DNA from 4 places in the Janthinobacterium sp. BJB401 genome. Region 3 is predicted to be linked to each of the others. Evidence: predicted binding sites of a transcription regulator. Region 3 holds the regulator's gene; each other region holds the start of a gene.
The links. The regulator FNR, encoded in region 3, switches genes on or off when oxygen is low (the NO sensors DNR and NnrR bind a similar motif). The targets are predictions, from matches to a motif close to TTGATNNNNATCAA.
Positions count from the first base shown of each region.

Region 1: the regulator FNR is predicted to act here: its motif matches at 1,628-1,641, upstream of HWE17_RS25345 (bacteriohemerythrin).
Region 2: the regulator FNR is predicted to act here: its motif matches at 1,086-1,099, upstream of HWE17_RS06090 (KamA family radical SAM protein).
Region 4: the regulator FNR is predicted to act here: its motif matches at 2,887-2,900, upstream of HWE17_RS13870 (IPT/TIG domain-containing protein).

Region 1 covers NZ_JABXFH010000058.1:5,322-9,111, reverse strand. Annotated here, with positions in the region: gene HWE17_RS25360 (sulfite reductase flavoprotein subunit alpha) at 1-868, shown strand, start outside; gene HWE17_RS25355 (hypothetical protein) at 979-1,164, shown strand; gene HWE17_RS25350 (hypothetical protein) at 1,316-1,471, shown strand; gene HWE17_RS25345 (bacteriohemerythrin) at 1,717-2,115, shown strand; gene HWE17_RS25340 (hypothetical protein) at 2,119-2,973, opposite strand; gene HWE17_RS25335 (TonB-dependent siderophore receptor) at 3,284-3,790, shown strand, end outside.
Region 2 covers NZ_JABXFH010000006.1:13,352-17,141, reverse strand. Annotated here, with positions in the region: gene HWE17_RS06100 (methyl-accepting chemotaxis protein) at 1-430, opposite strand, end outside; gene HWE17_RS06095 (cache domain-containing protein) at 499-957, opposite strand; gene HWE17_RS06090 (KamA family radical SAM protein) at 1,239-2,603, shown strand; gene HWE17_RS06085 (nitrate/nitrite transporter) at 2,606-3,790, shown strand, end outside.
Region 3 covers NZ_JABXFH010000003.1:67,300-71,089, reverse strand. Annotated here, with positions in the region: gene HWE17_RS03320 (response regulator) at 1-836, opposite strand, end outside; gene fnr (fumarate/nitrate reduction transcriptional regulator Fnr) at 1,076-1,834, shown strand; gene HWE17_RS03310 (FixH family protein) at 1,838-2,362, opposite strand; gene ccoG (cytochrome c oxidase accessory protein CcoG) at 2,509-3,790, opposite strand, start outside.
Region 4 covers NZ_JABXFH010000018.1:54,058-57,847, reverse strand. Annotated here, with positions in the region: gene HWE17_RS13875 (4-oxalocrotonate tautomerase family protein) at 1-29, opposite strand, end outside; gene HWE17_RS13870 (IPT/TIG domain-containing protein) at 188-2,665, opposite strand; gene metH (methionine synthase) at 3,317-3,790, shown strand, end outside.

The DNA.
Region 1 (3,790 bases), on a different contig from region 3:
CAAGGCGCTGGCCCGCTGCAGCGGCAGCGCCATCGACGCCATCGGCGTGCAGGAAGAAGCGTCGTATGCCGAGTGGCGCCTGGCGCGCCGCGTGCTGCTCAACCCGGGCAGCCTGGGCGGCGAACTGCATGAAATCACCTTGACGGGCCCGGCCGACGCCACCTGGGAAGCGGGTGCGCTGGCGGAAATCATTCCCTGCAACGCGGATGGCAGCGATGGCGAGGGTAGCCACCCCGACAGTGCCCATCACGCGCCGCGCAGCTATTCGCTCGCTTCGCTGCCATCCGACGGCGAACTGCAATTACTGGTGCGCCAGGAGCGCCATGCGGGCGAGGAAAACCAGGGCCATGGCCTCGCTTCCGGCTGGCTCACGCGCTTCGCCCCGCTAGGCAGCCCCATCCGCCTGCGCCTGCAAGCCAATCCCGCCTTCGCGCCGGCCCTGGTCGACGTGCCCTGCATATATATCGGCAACGGTTCCGGCCTGGCCGGCCTGCGTGCGCACCTGCGCGCGCGCCAGCGGGCGGGGCTGGCCCGCAACTGGCTGCTGTTTGGCGAGCGCCAGCAAGCTTTTGACAGCGTCTGCGGCGCAGAGTTGCAAGGCTGGCTGGACACTGGCCATCTGGCACGCCTGGACCGTGTCTTTTCGCGCGATGGCAAGGATGGTGGCACACGGCAATACGTACAGGATCGCCTGCGCGCCAGCGCGAATGAACTGCGCGAGTGGCTGGCGCAAGGCGCCATCGTCTACGTGTGCGGCAGCCTGCAAGGCATGGCCACAGGAATCGATGCTGTACTGCAAGAATTGCTGGGCCAGGAGGGACTCGACGCCTTGCTGGCGGCCGGACGCTACCGCCGCGACGTGTATTGATCTGCCTCAGCCCATCGCCAGCACGGCCCGGCTATGTGGGCAGGCGCACTGTCGGCGCCAGCCATCGGGATAGAGTGGAGACATTCCCCCCACCGACTGCGAGGCTAGCCATGAAAAACCCCTGGATGAGCATGTACCTGAGCGCGGCCAACCGCATCGCCAACACGGCGCGCGGCCATGCGACGGCCGCCGTCAAGCGCGAAGCGGCGAAAAATACGCGGCAACTGACGCAAGTGTGGTTCGATTCCTTTCTGCCGCCAACAGGCAAGCCACGGCGCAGCCGCAAGGCCAAATAAGCCTGTGGCAACAGGCGAACTGGTGCGGTGCACCACAGCAATAAGTTGAAGTTACGACCAGATGAACTAAACTGCAAGCATGGTAGTGCATAAGGAAGTGACCGGCAGGCGCCGCATCCCCGCGCCGCCGCCGGGACACCGGGAGACGACCATGTTGACGCTCAAAGTGCTGGCCTGCCTTGCCTTGTCGGCCCTGCTGCTCGCGCCCCTCGTGTTACGGGATACGATGCAGTTGTCCGCCGGGCAGCAGCTGCAGGTGCCGAATGTCGATGCCCATGCCATTTGGGCTCACTGGCCTAAGCATTAATAATACGCGCGGCTGAGAAAACGCCGCTGGCTGCGCTGCTTTCAGCGGAGCTCGCTAGTGGCGTTCACATTCAAAAACCGCTTTGTTGCCGGTGGGAATTTGTTCTCTTCACCGATCAGTTTTTCTAGTTTTCCTCAAACGCTCTTCACTGCACATTTGATCCAAGTCATGGATTTCCCTCTTCGCCGCGTCCACACTGGAACAGTCCGCTTCGCACCGCGACGGACTTAACCTGGAGCATCGGCATGGGTAAATCGCATTGGAAGGATGAGATGGCGCTGGGGGTTCCCGTCATCGACGAGGCGCATGAGGCGCTGTTTCAGGAGCTCGCGCGCCTGCAGCAACTGGGCGACCAGCATTTCAGCGTGGCGTTTCGCGAGCTGATTGCGGCCGTCGAACGCGATTTCCGCGAGGAAGAGGATTTGATGGAAGAAATCGCCTTTCCCTCGCTGGCCAACCACCGGGAACAGCATGCGCGCGTGCTCAGCGGCTTGCACCATGCCTGGGCCGCCGTCGATGAAGGCGACCTGGAACAGGGCCGCCATGCGCTGTCGCTCTTGCCGCAATGGCTGATCTTCCACCAGGCCACCATGGACCTGGCCCTGGCGGCGGCGCTGGAACTGGTGCAGCGCCAGCCGAACTAGCCGCTACAGCAGCAGCACCGTGGCTTGCTCGGGCATGACGACGCGGTAGTGTCCCGGGTATTTGTCTTCGCCGTCGAAAATCTTGCAAAACACGGGCTGGTTGATATCGTTGACGGCCGCCTCGTTCATGGGCAAGGTGGCAATCAATTGCTCGCCATCCATCAACTGCAAGGCGCTGCCCCGCTCGGCTGCGCAAAAGGCCAGCGATTGCACGTCGCTGGCGAACGGCCGCTTGTACCACGGCGTGATGGCCCGCACGGCGCGCCGGGCGTCCTGCAAGACTTGCCCCACGCGCGTGACGTTCCACGCATCGCGCGCCACGGACGGCTGGAGGACGATATTCGCCGTCAGCTCGCCCCTGCCCTTGTTCACCAGGAAAGCACCATCCTGCGCGGCGATGTCATCGTTGAGCGGCACGACGAACACGCCGCCGCTGGACACCTTGATCGGCACGGGCGCGCCATAGCCTTGCAAGGCCACGCGCACGTCGTCGATGGTGGCGCTCAGCTTGGCAGGAATCAGGCGCAGGGCCATCACCACGCTGCCGCTCGACACTTGCCACACTTTCCTGGCCGTCAGATAACTTTCGCGATACGCCGTGAAGCGCACGCGTGGCGCCTTGGCGTCGCTGCTGGCCGTGATCGTCACCGTTTGCGACGGCAAGGCGTCCTCTGCGCTCGCAGTTACCTCTGGCGCCGATGCTTCGGATGTGGCCGGCGCAACGGGCGGCGATTCGGCGGCGGGCGGCACGCTGGCACTCTGCAGCGGCGCGGGAACAGCCGGCGGCGGCGCGTGCTCCTGGGCCTGGCCCAGCGACACGACACACAACCATCCGGCACAAGCGATCCATGTACGCATGCATTTCTTTCAATGAGGAAAATATTTTATCAGCGCCTGCATTATCGCAGAAGGCCGGACGATGCGCGCCACAGCCCCAATCGCACTCTTTTGGTGCGCACGCTTGATTATTTGGCAAATATCACCTATATTGATAATGATTCTTATTCACAAATGTGACAGGAATCATGCTCATCTTTCCACTGCCAGGCGCGAGTGGAACTGCTATCCAAGCCAGACCACGGGCCAGCGTCACGCCATCCCCCCAGCTACTGCGCACCTCGCCAGACGAGATAGGAACACACACGACTAAAAATACTCCAGGAAAATAATGCAATCGACCACCGTCTTCTCTTCTTCGCGCCAGCCCGCCTTGCGCCCCCTGCCCCGTTTATTACACATCAGCCTGCTAAGTCTTGCCGCCGGCGTGGTCTTGCCGGCACACGCAACCGACGCCGCCACGGCCGACGTCACCATGCCGGCCGTCACTGTGCTGGGCCAGTCGATGGCCACCACGGAAGGCACGCAGTCGTACACGGCAGGCGAAACGCGCAGCGCCACGCGCATGGACCTGTCCCTGCGCGAGACGCCGCAATCGGTCAGCGTCATCACGCGCCAGTTGCTCGACGACCTGGGCGCCGTGCGCCTGGACCAGGCGCTGGCGCAGACGACGGGCATCCAGGTTGGCCAGAACGACACGGAGCGCACGACCTTTTATGCGCGCGGCTTCGGCATCAACAATCTCCAGATCGATGGCATGGCGCGTGGCGGCAATGCACCGCTGCAAGACACGATTTTGTACGACCGCATCGAGGTCGTGCGCGGCGCCACCGGCCTG
Region 2 (3,790 bases), on a different contig from region 3:
TCGACTGGTCCATCTGCGCCATTTCCATGGTTTCCAGCACGGCCTTGCGATAGCCGGCCAGCGCTGCGATGGCCGCATCGACCAAAGTGCGCTCGGCGCCCGTGGCCGTGGCGCGCAGCGTGGTCAGCTGGGTGCCGATGGCCGCGTGGCGCGCCTTGATCTGTTGTTCAAGTGCATCAAGGCGGGCCTTGGCGAAGCTGCCATTCGTCCACGACAGCAACTGGTACATATTGCCATGCACCTGCCTGGCCTCGCCGAGTACATCGGCGGCCGCCTTCAAGTGCGTGATGCGCACCCGCACCATGTTTTCCAGCGAGGCATTTTGCCGCACCATGCCATACCATGCGCCGGTCGAGCTGAGTATCAGCAGCAGCAAGACCAGTATGGGCGCCAGCAATAATTTTGGTCCGATGCGTAATTGATTGAGCATGCTTGACTCCTGGCTATGGCTGTTCACACCGGAGGCGGCGCGCGGTGTGTATGCGCGCCGCCCCTGCCTTATTTTTTGTAGATGCCCGCTTCCAGCACCACATCGTTGACGCGCAGGATGTACGTGGTCTTCGGTTCGATCTTGCCGCTGGTGGGATTCTTGTACTGGTAATCGACCCAGCCCTTGCCCTGTTTTTGCGCCAGTTCAATGATTTCACGGCGATATTTCTTGCCATTCGCATCGGGTACATCCGTCAAATCCTTGCCCACGATGGAAGGATTGATGGGGTGGGCCAGCACGATGCCCGTCTTGATGTCGCGCATGTCCACGTATAGCGAGCCCTGCACGAAGTCCGGGTCTTTCGCCGTGATTTTCTTCATCATTTCTTCCTTGCCATGCGCCTTCATGAAGGCGGCGCCCCGTTCGGCCATGGCGATGGCGTCTTTTTCCGTTGGTTCGACGGCGGCACTGACGCTGCCGCCGGCAAATGCCAGGCACAGCAGGCTACCCGTGAATAAGCGTTTCATGAAAGCTCCTTGTGATATCGAGGGATATGTTGCCAAGTCGTAATTTACGTCGCCGACGCTTCCCTCAAATTGCGATGGAACAAACTAAGGTGTTGCTTGTAGGCAGCATGCAACGTATCGACGGCTTGTTGATATGTAGCAATTTGGTTCCGAATGGCAAGAATTATGATGACTTTCACAGCATGCCGGGCGGGTCTGGTATGAGGGGGAAGAGGCTGGAATTGGACGATGTAGGGCTGATTTCATGCAAGTTATCGCTATTTACAGGCAAGGAGCTTATCGTGTCCGCACCCATTACCGAGCCGTTTTCACCCAAGTTCAAGCCGTACACGCGGCAAACCATTCAACAGGCGCGGCAGTGGGAATGGCTGCCGGAAGAGCAGCGTGTAGCCGTGCAAGTGGTGTCGCACGTCTTGCCGTTTCGCACCAATGAATATGTGCTCGATCAGCTGATCGACTGGAACAATATCCCTGACGATCCCATCTATCGCCTCGTCTTTCCCCACCGCGACATGCTGCCACCCGAGCAGTACGCGCACTTGCGCGACCTGGTGCTGGTCAAGCAGGACAAGGCTGCCATTGATGCCTATGTGCATGGCTTGCGCCTGGGCATGAATCCCCACCCGGCTGGCCAGATGACGCATAACGTGCCGAAGGTCAACGATGCGCCCGTGCGCGGCTTGCAGCATAAATATGCGCAGACGGTGCTGTTTTTTCCCAGCGCGGGCCAGACCTGCCACGCGTATTGCACCTTCTGCTTCCGCTGGCCCCAGTTCGTCGGCATGGACGACATGAAGTTCGATGCGCGCGAGTCACATGAGCTGGCCGCCTACCTGAAACTGCATCCGGAAGTGACGGACGTGCTGATCACGGGCGGCGACCCGATGATCATGAACACGCGGCAACTGGCCGCCTACCTGGAGCCGCTGCTGGCGCCGGGTCTGGAACACATCCAGAACATTCGCATCGGCACCAAGGCGGTGGCGTATTGGCCGCAGCGCTTCGTGTCCGACCGCGATGCGGATGACTTGATGCGCCTGTTCGAGCGCGTCGTCAAGGCGGGCAAGAACCTGGCCGTGATGGGCCATTACAGCCACGCCGTCGAGTTGCGCCAGGACATCGCCCAGCAAGCCGTGAAACGCATCGTCTCCAGGGGCGCCACCTTGCGCATGCAGGGGCCGCTGATCCGCCACATCAATGAAGATCCGGCAAGCTGGGCCGAGCTGTGGCAGACGGGCACGCGCCTGGGAGCGATTCCGTATTACATGTTCGTCGAACGTGACACGGGGCCGCGCGGCTATTTCGAGTTGCCCTTGGCGAAGGCGCACGAGATTTTCCAGGCCGCCTACCAGATGGTGTCGGGCCTGTCGCGCACGGTGCGCGGGCCGTCCATGAGTGCGTTTCCCGGCAAGATCGTCATCGACGGCATCGTCACCATCAATGACGAAAAACTGTTTGCCCTGCAGTTTTTGCAGGCGCGTAATCCGGATTGGGTGCGGCGGCCGTTTTATGCGAAATTCGATGCGGAAGCGACGTGGATGGACGATTTGAAGCCGGCCTTTGGCCACGACAAGTTTTTCTTTGAAACGGATGAGCCTGTGCCGCAGGTGCCGCATAAAATCATCCGTCTGGCAAAGGCCGCCTGAGCATGCACGGCGCCGGCGCTTCTTCCCGCTCCGGCGTGGCCGTGTTTTGCCTCGTGTTCCTGCCGTTCGCGCTCGGGCATTACCTGTCGTGCCTGCTGCGCGGCGTGAATGCCGTGCTGACGGCCGAGTTGCTGGGGGCCATCGCCCTGACGCCAGCCCAGCTGGGCCTGCTGACCAGCGCTTTTTTTCTCGCCTTTGCGCTGGTGCAATTGCCGGTTGGCATGGCGCTCGATCGCTACGGCCCCCGCACGGTGCAACTGTGGCTGCTGGCGCTGGCGGCCCTGGGCGTGTGGCTGTTCAGCCGGGGCCACAGCTTTGCCGAACTGATGTGGGCGCGCGCCTTGATGGGGGCGGGCCTGGGCGGCTGTTTCATGGCCGCCGTGAAAGCGATCTCGTGCGCCATCGCGCCAGCCCGCCTGCCGTCCGTGCATGGCTATCTGATCGCCGTGGGCGGACTGGGCGCGGCCACGGCTACCATGCCCGTCAAGCTGGCCCTGCACTATACGGACTGGCGCGGCGTGTTTCTGGGCCTGGCGCTGGCGGCGCTGGCCATCGGCTTGCTGATCCGCCTGCTGTCGCCGGCCATGCCCGCGCCTGCCGTAACCATGAGCAAGGTGAACAAGGTCAGCGTGTGGAGCGTGTACCGGGATCCCGGTTTTCGCCGCACCATCGCGCTGATCCTGCTGCCGCACACGGTGTTCTTTGGCGTGCAGGGTTTATGGATAGGCCGCTGGCTGGCCGACGTGGGCGGCTTGTCCGACGATAACGTGGCGTATTTGTTGTACCTGGGCATGGCGGCCGTCATCTTCGGCGCCATCGGCATGGGTATGCTGACGGAATGGGCAGGCCGGCATGCGATTGAACCGATGCAAGTGGCGGGCGCCGGCATCGTCCTGTTTGTCGCCGTGCAAGTGGCGATGGCATGCAATGTGGTGCCCAGCCTGCCGTTGCTGTCCGTGCTGTTTACCTTGCTGGGCACGGTGACGGGCCTCGAATATGCGATCGTCGCGCAAAGCAGGCCGGCCAGCTTGACTGGCAGGGCGGCCACCTGCCTCAATTTGCTCATTTTCACGGGCGCTTTCCTGGTACAGGCGGGCTTTGGCCTGATCCTCGGCTGCTGGCCCCTGAACAGCCAGCAGCAGTATCCGCCGCAGGCCTACCAGGCGGCGTTTGGCGTGCTGGCGGCC
Region 3 (3,790 bases):
GGTTCGAAGGCATCGTCGACGGGCAGCGAGCTGGCCAGCAGCCAGTTCACCGATTTCAGGCGCTTGAAACTGTTGACTGCCGTGATGCCGCGGCTGTTGGTGCTGACCATGCTGCCTTCGCCATCTTCCTTCAGCAGCTGGGTCGTCGTCAGATTGGCGTTCGGCTGGCGCGGCTGCAGCAAACGGCTGGTATCGGGGTGCAGCACGTAGCGCGGCACGGCGCCGCGCGTGAGGATGAAGTAATAGCCGCTCTTGCCGACCTTTTCCGAGCGCAGGCGCCCCAGCAGATTGTCCTTGTACAGGCGCAGCACGCCGATCACCACGCCGGCCACCTGGCCATCGGCGGTGAGCACGGGCGCCACCATCTGCACGATGGGCATGCCGCTCGATTTACCGAGCATCGGCTCGGTGATCATGGGCTGGCGCGTGCGCAGGACGGTCTGGAAATACTCGCGCTCGGCAACGTTGATGCCGGCGCGCCCCGGCACTTCCGGCATGTCGGCCACGACGGCGCCTTGCGCGTCGAGCACCAGCACGTCGTCGAACAGCACCAGCATCGAGCGGCGCGAATAGTATTCGCGCAATTGGGCGGGCCGGGCGATCAGTTCCGGCGGCTGCTGCCGGGCCGTCAGGGTGACGATCTGCAGCAGCATGCCCAGCTTGTCGTCGAGCTCGGCAGCGGTACGGCTGATCAGGGATGACTGCTGGCTCAGCAGTACTTTAGTGAAATCGTCGCGCATGTGCTGCACCTGGATCATGGTGACCAGCGCGATCATGGCGATCGAGGTCAGGCTGGTGGCCAGCGCGACTTTTGCTTTGATGCCGAGAGGCTTCATGATTTCCTTTTCAGTACCGGGCGGCACAGGCGGCAAGTAATGCTGTCAGGAATTTTCCTATCAATGCCCCAGCTTGGCAAGCGGCGCCGCGCAAATTGCCCTCCCCGCATGGGCTTTTGACGATGTTGCCATATAATTAAAGTCGGAACGTCGTTTATTCAGCGAAATTGCGGTGAAATTGGCACACGGCAACCCTGTATGCAGTAAACTTGTTGTTGCATTTTCTAAAAGGTACCGACATGACTGAAGCGCTACTCACTCCAACCTTGCCTACAGTGAACGTGGAAGCGTTGCGTGCGCGATGCTCGACCTGCAGCATGCATCAATTGTGCCTGCCGATGGGCCTCGATATGGGCGACATGGACAGGCTGGACCAGATCATCGGCCGCCGCCGCAAGATCGTGCGCGGCGCCTCGCTGTTCCGTATCGGTGACTCGTTCCAGAATCTGTACGCGATCCGCCTGGGGCACTTCAAGACGTACCAGATCAATCCGGGCGGCGAAGAGCAGGTGACGGGCTTCCAGATGGCCGGCGAACTGCTGGGCATGGACGCCATCAGCGCCGACCGCCACCACTGTAATGCGGTGGCGCTGGAAGACAGCGAAGTGTGTGAAATCCCGTTTTCCAGCCTGGAACAATTGCTGGGCAATATGCCGACCTTGCTGCGCCATTTCCACCGCATGATGAGCCAGGAAATCACGCGCGAGCAAAGCGTCATGCTGTTGCTGGGCAATATGCAGGCGACGCAGCGTTTTGCCGCCTTTATCGTCAACCTGGCGTCGCGCTACGAAGCGCGCGGCTATTCGAGCAGCAAATTCCAGCTGCGCATGTCGCGCGAGGAAATCGGCAACTACCTGGGCCTGACCATCGAAAGCGTCAGCCGTTTATTGTCGAAATTCAAGAAGGAAGGCTGGCTGCGCGTCTCGAACCGAGAAATTGAAATCTTGCAGCCGGCAAAACTGAAGGCCATCACGGCCGGTACCGACGTCTGCAAATAAGGCTTACAGTTCCTCGTCGGCATGCAGTGCGATGCTGCGTTGCAGCGGCCAGGTCCAGATGCCGGACAGGCGCCACTCGCGCTTGTCGTTTTCCACCAGCACTTGCCAGCGGCTGCGCTCGAGCATCGGCAGCGCCACCGAGAAATTGCCGGCCGCATCGGGCCGCACCAGCAGCTTGATGTCCTTTTCCGGCAGCGTCGCATGCGCCAGGTGCAGCTGCAGCGGACCCTGGTAAGCTTTGCCGAAGCTGTGCACGGAACCACTGAGGCGCGCTGACGCCACGTCGTAGGACAAGCTGGTAGCCATCGCCAGGTCGCTGGCGATCGTGTCGCGCTTCAAATCCTGGTTGATCGCCTTGCCCTGCTTGTAATAGTCGCCCACCACCAGCGCATCGGGTTGCGTAAACGCGATATAGCCCATGAAGCTGCCGACGACCACGGACAGGCCGGGACCGATCATCAGCAGCCATGGCCAGCGATGCTTGTACCAGGGATCGGCGGGGGCTTGCAGTTTCAGACTGTCGGACATTTTGTTCTCCTTGGGGTCAGACCCTTTGGGTCTGACCCCAGCTTTTGCTTCTGGGTTGAAAATGCAGTAAACCTACCGCATGTTGAATGCTACCCCTACGGCGAAATACCGGGGTCGGACCCAGAGGGTCCGACCCCGAATCAACATCACCGCGGCACGATGAATACCGCGCTTTCACGCACATGCAGCGAGGGGTTGTCCAGCGATTGCAATTCGATCGCAATCTTGTTCGACCCCTTCTCGCCGACGCCGTGCGGCACGCGCAGGCGGATCGGCCAGCCCAGCGTTTCCGTCGGCTGCAAGGTCACTTCTTCGCGCGTCAGCAAGGTCAGGCCCGGCAAGCCGGAAGCGCTGATCTTGAAATGCTGGCTTTGCTCCGAGGTGTTCATGATCTGCAGGCGGTAGACGTTTTCGATCATGCCGTCTTCCACTTCGCGTCCCATCGAACCGCGGTCGCGGATCACGTCCATTTTCAGGGGCGTGCGCAGGGCCAGCGAGGTACATACGGCGATGATGATCAGGGCCAGGATGGAAGTGTAGATCAGGACGCGCGGGCGCATGGCGCGCTGGCGTATCTGCTTCGAATTGAAGTTGTTTTCCATCGCATGGTCGGTGCTGTAGCGTATCAGGCCACGCGGCCGCTCGACCTTGTCCATCACGCTGTTGCAGGCATCGACGCAGGCGGCGCAGCCGATGCATTCATACTGCAGGCCGTTGCGTATATCGATACCGGTCGGACACACCTGCACGCACAGGGTGCAATCGATGCAGTCGCCCAGCTTGTCGTTGTTGCCGGCCTTCTTGCTCATGGCGCCGCGTGGTTCGCCGCGCTTGGCATCGTAGGTGATGATCAGGGTGTCCTGGTCGAACATGGCGCTCTGGAAGCGCGCGTAGGGGCACATGTATTTGCACACCTGCTCGCGCAGCCAGCCCGCGTTGCCGTAGGTTGCCAGGCTGTAGAACAAGACCCAGAACCATTCCCAGGGACCGAAATTCAAGGTGGTCACCGACTGCGCCAGTTCCTTGATCGGCGTGAAGTAGCCGACAAAGGTAAAGCCCGTCCACAGGGCGATGGCGCCCCATGCCAGGTGCTTGGCCGTTTTCTTGAACGCCTTGCGCACGGAGGGGCCCTGCTTGTCGAGGGCCATGCGCGCGCTACGCGTACCCTCGATGCGGCGTTCGACCCACAGGAAAATTTCCGTGTATACCGTTTGCGGGCAAGAGAACCCGCACCACACCCGCCCGGCAATGGCCGTGACGAGGAACAACAAATACGCACAGATGATCAGCAGGGCCGCCAGATAGATGAAATCCTGGGGCCACAGCACGACGCCGAAAATGTAGAACTTGCGCGTGGTCAAATCGAACAGCAGGGCTTGCCTGCCATTCCAGGTCAACCACGGCAAGCCGTAGAACGCGAGCTGGGTA
Region 4 (3,790 bases), on a different contig from region 3:
GTGGACAAACGCAGGTTCAGGATGGGCATGGGATGCTCCGCAAGTGGATGAAGTCCCATTCTAGGCAGGCGGGATGAGAAATGGCAGCCTGCGCGCGGCACAGGATTTGTGCAGTTTGCGCACGAATGCTGCGCACATAAAAAAAGGGCTTGCCGCGGCAAGCCCTTGTTGCATCCAGCGCCCTGGCTTAGCGGCGCTGCACCTTCATCAGGCGTGCGCCCACGGACGACGACAGGCTGACCTCGAAACGGCCGCCGGCCGGCAAGGCGCTCACGTCGACGCTGGCTTTGCCACCCGTCAAGTCAGTGGCGACCACCGTCTTGCGGCCATCGGCGGCCACGTACAGCACGGCGGCATACGGTTCCGACTGGGCATTCCAGACCAGCGCCAGCTTGCCGCCGCTTTGTGTCGCATCGAACGTGGCATCGTTGGCGGCGACCTTGCTGCGGCGCGCCGGGCGCTCCAGCTTGGCTAAAGCCTTGCCGTTTTGCAGCACTTGCACGTCGCTGATATCGCCCGGGTTGGCGAAGCTGACGCGGAAATGGCTCATGGCGTTACCGCCATGGTCGGCCACGGAGACGGCATCGAAGGGCAAGTCGATAGTCTGCCCCGACGCCGTCAGCACGCGCAAGGTATAAGCATGGCCGCTGCCACTGGCAGCGACGCCGATGCGCACCGACGAAGCAACGGCGGGACGCAGACCCACGCCCGATGGCGTGATGCGGCCGGAAATCGTCAGATAGCCATTCTCGGCCACGGACATGCTGGCGGCCAGCACATTGCTGCCCGTAACTTGCGTGCTGCGTTTTTCCAGGAATTGCTGCACCCGCGCATAGCTGTAGTCGGAGAACCAGGCGCCGCTGCAATAGCTCATCACGTCCTTCATCGGCGTGCTGCCATAGACTGCCTTGCTCAGCTGGCCGATGCTGCCCGCGTAGTTGCTGTTGTACAGCGCTTGCGGACCCAGATCGCCATTGGCATACGGGTAGTCGGGAGCCGCATTGGCTGGACCGCCGCAGGCTACGTGCTGCAGCGAGTGGTTGTGGCCCAGCTCATGCACGAGCGTGGTCAGCCATAGAGGCCATTGATTGCCGAAGGGGTCGACCGCTGCGATGCGGTTGGAACTGGCATCGAGGCCGATGGCCGACGTGAAGTCGCTGCCGCTGCTGCGCTGGTTGATATAGGCCAGGCCGGCGGCGTTGTTGACGGACATCTTCGGCACGAAACCATAATAATAGGCGCCGCTGTCTTCCAGCGCGCGCTGGTTTTCCAGCTTGCCCAGGGTATCGCTCCACCAGCTGTCGGCCGTGCTGCTGCCTGGCATGCTCAGCGCAGTGCGCGTCGTGATGCTGATATTTTCCGTCGCATACGGATACACGCGCAGCAGCGCGGCGCGGATCACCTCGGCGTCAGGCAGTTGCGCCACGCCATCATCGGTGCTCAAGGGCACGAGCACCAGACGAATTTTGGCCAGGCTGGCCACCGCAGGCGCCGCTTCCTGGCTCACTTGCACGCCATCATTGCCGACAGCCGTCACGCGCACGCGCACGCCGGGCAAGATCCAGCCGGAAGGCAGGACGGCACTGAAGTTGCCATTGAAACTGTCATCGTTCTTCGTCGCCGGCAAGAGCGCCGGCCCCGTCATCGCGATGCTGCCCAGATTGCTGCCATTGGCGGCCGTCGCATTCAAGGTGACAGCCGGGCTGGTCTGGCCCACTTGCGCGCCCAGCACGGACACGCGCACGGCGGCCGGCTTGCCGCGCGTCAGGCGCAAGGCTGTATTGCTGGCGTTCAAATTCAGTACTTGCGCGAAATCAATACTGCCCAAGGTAAAGGCCGACACCGTGCCCGCATTCACGGCGATGCGCGACGCGGCCGACAACATCACGTTGCCCGTTGCCGAGGCTGGCGCGGACAGCAGCAGCTGGCTGGCGCTGGCGCTGACGATGACGGCAGGCGTATTGCCCACCGAAGCCGAGCTGACCTGATCGAGATTGCTGCCCTGCAACGTCACCGACAAGGTCGTGCCGTTGACGACCGACGAGATCGACGTCACCGCCACGCTGGCCAGGACCGTGTACGCGTCGCCGCTGGCGACATCGTTGTAGGGGCCGCGCACCGTCAGCGCGCCAGTCGCGGCGCCCGCAGGCACTACCACCGTCACGCTGCTGGCCGTCTGGCTTTGCGGCGTTGCCGCCGCGCCATTGCCAAACTGTACCGCCGTCACGGCGCCCATGCCGGCGCCCGTGATCGTCACGCTGGAACCGACACCGCCCGTCGCCGGTGCGACGCTGCCCACGCTCAATGGCAGGTACACAGTGACGTTATAGCTGGTGGCCGCCGTGCCGCTGGCGCTGACCAGGCTCAAGGCGCCCGTGACGGGCACGCCCGGCATGGCCAGAGTCACGCTGGTGTCGCTGCTGGCACTGGCGGCAACGTTCACGCCACCCACCTGGAAAGCCGTCACACGGCTCAGATTCGTGCCCGTCACCACCAGGCTGCCACCGATGGCGACATTCGCCGCCGAGACGGCCGTCACGGCGGGAATCAGGACGGGCGTACCCGAGGTGGTCGCCACCACCGTGTCGCCACCACCACCGCCCCCGCCGCCGCAGGCGGACAGGCCCAGCATGACAAACAATGCTACAAGCAAATGGTTTTTCATGGCTGGCAACCATGTTGATGCAGCGCGATGCCGGGGAGGACACGAGATAAATGTGACATATTGGTGACTTTTGGTGAGAATTTATTTTCGAAGAACCAATATTATGGGTTAATTCGATTCCTAAAGACAACTATTAATGCTTTTGATTCAATTGGTTTTGATAATAATTAAAATATCGTCTTGGCAAATTTTATTTTGAGCATTATTGGCTTCACTCTGTATTGACTTAAATCGAAATTACTTTCCTTTGCAGCTATTGCTATTCGGCTCATTAAAAATATGCGGATATGGCGCAAATAATGTGGAAATTTTTCCACAGTCTAGAGAGCAGTATCTCCCTGCCAACTTTGGCGGAAAAATTAACGTTTTGAGTAAGATTTTCAGGAATGTAATTTTCAGAAGCTGGCGTGGCGGAGGGCGATGTGTTGCAATGTGTTGCAACCACGCCTGCCGTGGGGCGAACGGCCGCTTTTGCTTAAAACCAAAGCAGCCTGATGCCGTATAATTTTAGACCCGGTGAAATCAGGCGATTGCCACCTTCTGCCTGCCCTACCCGGCCGGCACTCTCCGTCAGCTGATCCTGCTGGCCGCATCCGCCTCGTACCTGTCTTGTCGCCGCGCCGCCGCCCGTTTGCCTATTGAAAGCATGAAATGAACGATACCGTGATCCCCGCCATGTCCCCGACCGAAGCCACCTTGCGCGCCATTCTTGCGCGACGGATCATGATTCTCGACGGCGCGATGGGCACGATCATCCAGCAATACAAGCTCGACGAAGAAGCGTACCGTGGCGGCCCCGCCGGCCGCTTCATCGATTTCACCGCGCCGGCCGACAGTGGCGCGCGCGAACTGTTCGTCAAGGGCAATAATGAATTGCTGACCCTGACGCAGCCGCACATCATCCAGGAAATCCACGAGCGCTACCTGGCGGCCGGCGCCGACCTGATCGAAACGAATACCTTCGGCGCCACGACCATCGCGCAAGACGATTACCACATGGCCCACCTGGCCTATGAAATGAACGTGCAGGCGGCAAAACTGGCGCGCGCCGCCTGCGACAAGTATTCCACCCCGCACAAGCCGCGCTTCGTCGCCGGCGCCCTCGGGCCCACGCCGAAGACGGCG